DNA from 2 places in the Shewanella sp. HL-SH5 genome. Region 2 is predicted to be linked to the other one. Evidence: predicted binding sites of a transcription regulator. Region 2 holds the regulator's gene; the other holds the start of a gene.
What was found. Region 2 encodes LexA, which represses DNA repair genes until DNA is damaged. Its sites were predicted from a motif close to TACTGTATNNNNATACAGTA; they were not measured.
Positions count from the first base shown of each region.

Region 1: ACRWQM_RS09715 (YebG family protein) is a predicted target of LexA. The motif match lies at 877-896, and genes of this name have one in related genera.

Region 1 covers NZ_CP195038.1:2,230,551-2,232,761, forward strand. Annotated here, with positions in the region: gene ACRWQM_RS09710 (GAF domain-containing protein) at 47-505, opposite strand; gene ACRWQM_RS09715 (YebG family protein) at 581-865, opposite strand; gene ACRWQM_RS09720 (paraquat-inducible protein A) at 1,049-1,675, shown strand; gene ACRWQM_RS09725 (paraquat-inducible protein A) at 1,764-2,211, shown strand, end outside.
Region 2 covers NZ_CP195038.1:3,889,995-3,892,205, forward strand. Annotated here, with positions in the region: gene plsB (glycerol-3-phosphate 1-O-acyltransferase PlsB) at 1-757, opposite strand, end outside; gene lexA (transcriptional repressor LexA) at 1,008-1,625, shown strand; gene ACRWQM_RS16990 (cell division inhibitor SulA) at 1,622-2,140, shown strand.

The DNA.
Region 1 (2,211 bases), 1.7 Mb from region 2:
TCACAGCAGCGATTGCGACAATCATTTACTATTTTTTGCCTGCAATTTAATCAAATAGGCAAGTTTCAAACTGTTTTACCAGTAATTCAATCCCATCTTGATCATCTTGGTCAAAGCGATTGAGTGATGGGCTGTCTATATCAAGTACCGCAATGACCTTACCATTTTGGCGAACAGGCACAACGATTTCTGAATTACTGGCCGAGTCACAGGCAATATGTCCTTCAAACTGATGTACATCGGCTACTCTTTGGGTCTGATTTAGTGCCGCGGCGGTGCCGCAAACACCTTTACCCCAGGGTATTCGGGTACAAGCAACTTTACCTTGAAACGGACCAAGTACAAGTTGCTCATCTTTAGTGATATAAAAACCGGCCCAGTTTAAATCATCAAGATTGTCGTTTATTAATGCTGAAAAATTTGCCATTGCAGCAACAATATCGTCCTCACCTTCCATTAAGGCTTCCACTTGACGAGTTAACGTTCGATAAAACTCAACTTTCATTGTAATTCCTTGATCCCAAAATATTACTTTAACTAATTTTACCCATAGGTTAACAGTAGTTTTTATTATTTGAAATTAATCTTGTTTAACGGTCTTCTTCTTTGGCTTTGTTTCTGCTGGTGTAGCCGTTTTAACAACACCACGAAGTACATTGGATAATTCGTCTTTATTATTTGCTAAATAGAAAGCAAGTTGTTCGCAGGTACCGTCATCTAAATTAGCATCAGAAGCAGCTAGAAATGGTACTAAATTATCGACTATATCGAGCATTTTGTCGTAGGCATCGGCTTCTTTCTTCGATGTGAAAGTCATTTTCTCAACCCCTTCTCTTACCACGACAAATTGAGTTATCACTGCCATGAACATATCTCCACTGTTTTTATATACAGTGCCAAGATTGACATAGTTAAAGGGTAATACGCAATAGTCATCAACATAATAATTGACTTGTTTTATGATTTTGTTCGATATTGCTCATTAAATTTTTAAATGTCGTATAATATAAGCAGCTTAATGATAAGGAAAATTTAAATAATAAACATAATGCCAGAGCCTAAGCTATTTAAAGCAGTCATTCTTTGTCGCTCATGCGATTTAGTTATTCGAAAGCGCGCATTGCCTTCTAATGTCAGGGCGCTGTGTCCGCGATGCGATACAGCTCTGTATGACACACCTTATTGCTCTATAAACGGCCTTTTAGCTTTATGTATCACCTCACTTATTTTATTTTTACCTGCTAATTTGTTACCTGTACTTGAAATTAACTTTTTAGGCAGTATTCGTACTACCACCGTTTTTGAATCTGCTGTAGCGGTATGGGGACAGGGATACTGGATTGTAGGTTTGGCCGTGATAGCCTCTGCAGTTGCCGCTCCTGCGTTGTTAGTCTTATCTATTCTATTTCAAGTATTAATTATAAAGTTTAATTTAACCTCTTCTTTTTGGCAGCAAACGTTCCGCGGCCTACTCAAAAATCATGGTTTACTTTCTCAATTAACAATGCTCGAAATTTATGTAATTAGTTTTTTAGTCTCGGCATTTCAGCTATCTGACTTTTCTGATGTTTATTTCGGCATGGGAACATTAAGCTTTTGTTTATTATTCTTATCAATTCTATTTTTACAGCGTGAATATAATCTTGAGCATATGTGGAGTTTTGTGAATGACTGATAATAACGAAGTCACTCATTCGACTTTGTCACAGGCAGAAGTTGATAAAGGTAATCAATTAACCTCATTAGCGCCTCAGGGTCAGAAGATGGGGGTGTGTTTATGTCTGGTGTGCAAAAAAGTTAATCCGACAACCGAGCAAAATTGTAGTCGCTGTCATTCACGCCTGAGCACCCGAAATTATGCTAGTATTCAACAAAGTTGGGCTTTATTAGTCACGGCAACCGTTTTGCTGGTCCTAGCGAACATTTATCCCATTACCTTACTAACCAATCGTGGTGTAGTGACTAACGACACAATATTTAGCGGCATTGCACATCTTGTCCATTTAGGCCTTTACCCGATTGCCATCATTGTGTTTACTGCCAGTATTCTTGTACCTTGGCTTAAAATTTTCGGACTGGGGCTGTATTTATGTGCCATCAGCTTTAATATCCCTATTTCTAAACGAAAAATGATGATCGGCTTTCACATTATTGAATGGATTGGGCGCTGGTCAATGTTAGATCTATTTGTTATTTCACTCACTGTGGCAT
Region 2 (2,211 bases):
CAATCGCAGTTTCACGCGCTTTCTCTTTGGAAATCTTCTTGTTTGCCGCTTCTTCTTCAATGGCCTTATTGATCGATTCAGACTTTAATAACGAAGCAAACAGAGCTTGACGGTTAGGCAGTTGTGGTCCAGTCATGACTTTACGTTGACGGCGAAAATGTACCCGAGCCACCCGAATTAATTTATGGGCAATGGCTTCATCAGTACCATGTTCATCGGCTAAATAGCGTAATGACATTGCGTTAGAGAACTGCACAAAACTATGGCGACCTAGAAATAGAATCATTAACCATTTACGTAACCAGGTTGGATTCTCACGTTCAAGCACAGCAGCTTTCATCGTGTCATCTTCTTTGCCTGGAGTACGGCCCCAGTAAAGACTTACTGGCACAAGTTGAATATCTAATTCAGGCTGCTGACGGTGGAGCGCTAATAAACTGGTAAAACAGTTTAAAAACTTCTCACCACCCTCACGCTTACCAATAATAGGCTTTCGCCCCTCTAAACAAACAACTCGTGGCACTTTCATACCATCAAGTTGTAATGGCGCATAAGGACTTGGTAAGCCTAAGCCTTGGGTCATTTCGCTTAATGCTGCAGTGTCACTGATCGACTCTGTCTTCATGACATAAACAATGGGCTTGTCTGGATCGAAGTTTAGATCTGCAAATGGGTCATGTGGCACAACTATCGTTTGCACCATCAGCTTTTGCACCCTACGCAGCAGTCTAAGCATGATTGAATCTGGTTTTGACATAATAATATTCGCAATAAAGCCCTTTTAATATGGGCGCATAGGATACCAGAAACTGGTTACCTTTCACTATAGGCTGTACACATCAAACAATGCTTTTAAATTCAAGAACAAATAAATTGAAGCATGCAATTGATACATATAATAAAAAAAAAATTTCAAATAATAAAATTAAAAAATAATTGGTGAATACTTGCGCAAACACAAACACTGTATATAATGACAGTTACTGTATAGAAAGACAGGAAATAACATGAGACCCTTAACACCACGCCAAGCTGAAATTTTAGAGCTTATTAAAAACAATATCTCTGAAACTGGTATGCCACCTACTCGTGCAGAAATCGCTACACGCTTAGGTTTCAAAAGCGCAAATGCCGCAGAAGAGCATTTAAAAGCCTTGGCTAAAAAAGGGTTTATTGAAATCATGCCCGGCACATCCCGTGGAATACGATTAACCCAAGAAGATGAACCCGAAGAAGCAGGTTTACCTTTAATTGGACAAGTCGCTGCAGGTGAACCTATTTTAGCGCAAGAGCATGTAGAACAATACTATCAAGTTGATCCTAATATGTTTAAACCTGCCGCAAACTTTTTGTTAAGGGTTCGCGGTGACAGCATGAAAAACATCGGCATTTTAGAGGGTGATTTACTCGCCGTTCATAAAATACAGCAAGCCAGAAATGGCCAGGTCGTTGTTGCTCGTGTTGAAGATGATGTGACAGTGAAACGTTTTGAGAAAAAAGGCAATGTCGTATATTTGCATGCTGAAAATGAAGCGTATGCACCTATCGAAGTCGATTTAAGTTACCAAAGCCTCACTATTGAAGGGCTTGCAGTTGGTGTAATTCGTAATGGAGAATGGTTATGAACAAACTAATGGGTACATCCCCTCGTCATCCTGGTTTATGGGTAGATTTGCCAACTGCAGATATTAATTTAGCGCAGCCTATCACCACACTCCAAACCGAAACCAATGGTAAAGTGGAACTCAGTCAATATGCTAGCCAATTGGCACAACTAAGCCTGCAAGGTCGTTGGATTGTGCTAATTAATCCCGCCAATATCAATTATAAACAGATGTTAGCTAGTGCTGGGGTAAGAATGGACCGCGTATTGTTAGTACATGCCAAGGATGAAATTGAAACACTTTGGGCAATGGAAAAAGCATTAACCAGTGGTACATCAAGTGCCGTTATTTCATGGACTCAACCTTTAGATGCACGCGACAGTCGCCGATTAGAGTTAGTCGCAAAAAGTGCCCGAGCATTAGGTGTCGTTATTGAAGATGTAAGCACTCACTTAGGCACTAATTTGGCAACTAAAGCGATTATTTCAAATCAAAATAATGCTGTTAAAACAATTAATTTCACTTCATTTCATTAGTACTAAACGCCGTGTTTACTGAGCCCTGTCTATGTACAGGGCTTTTTTATGCAAAATTTCAGTTAATTAGC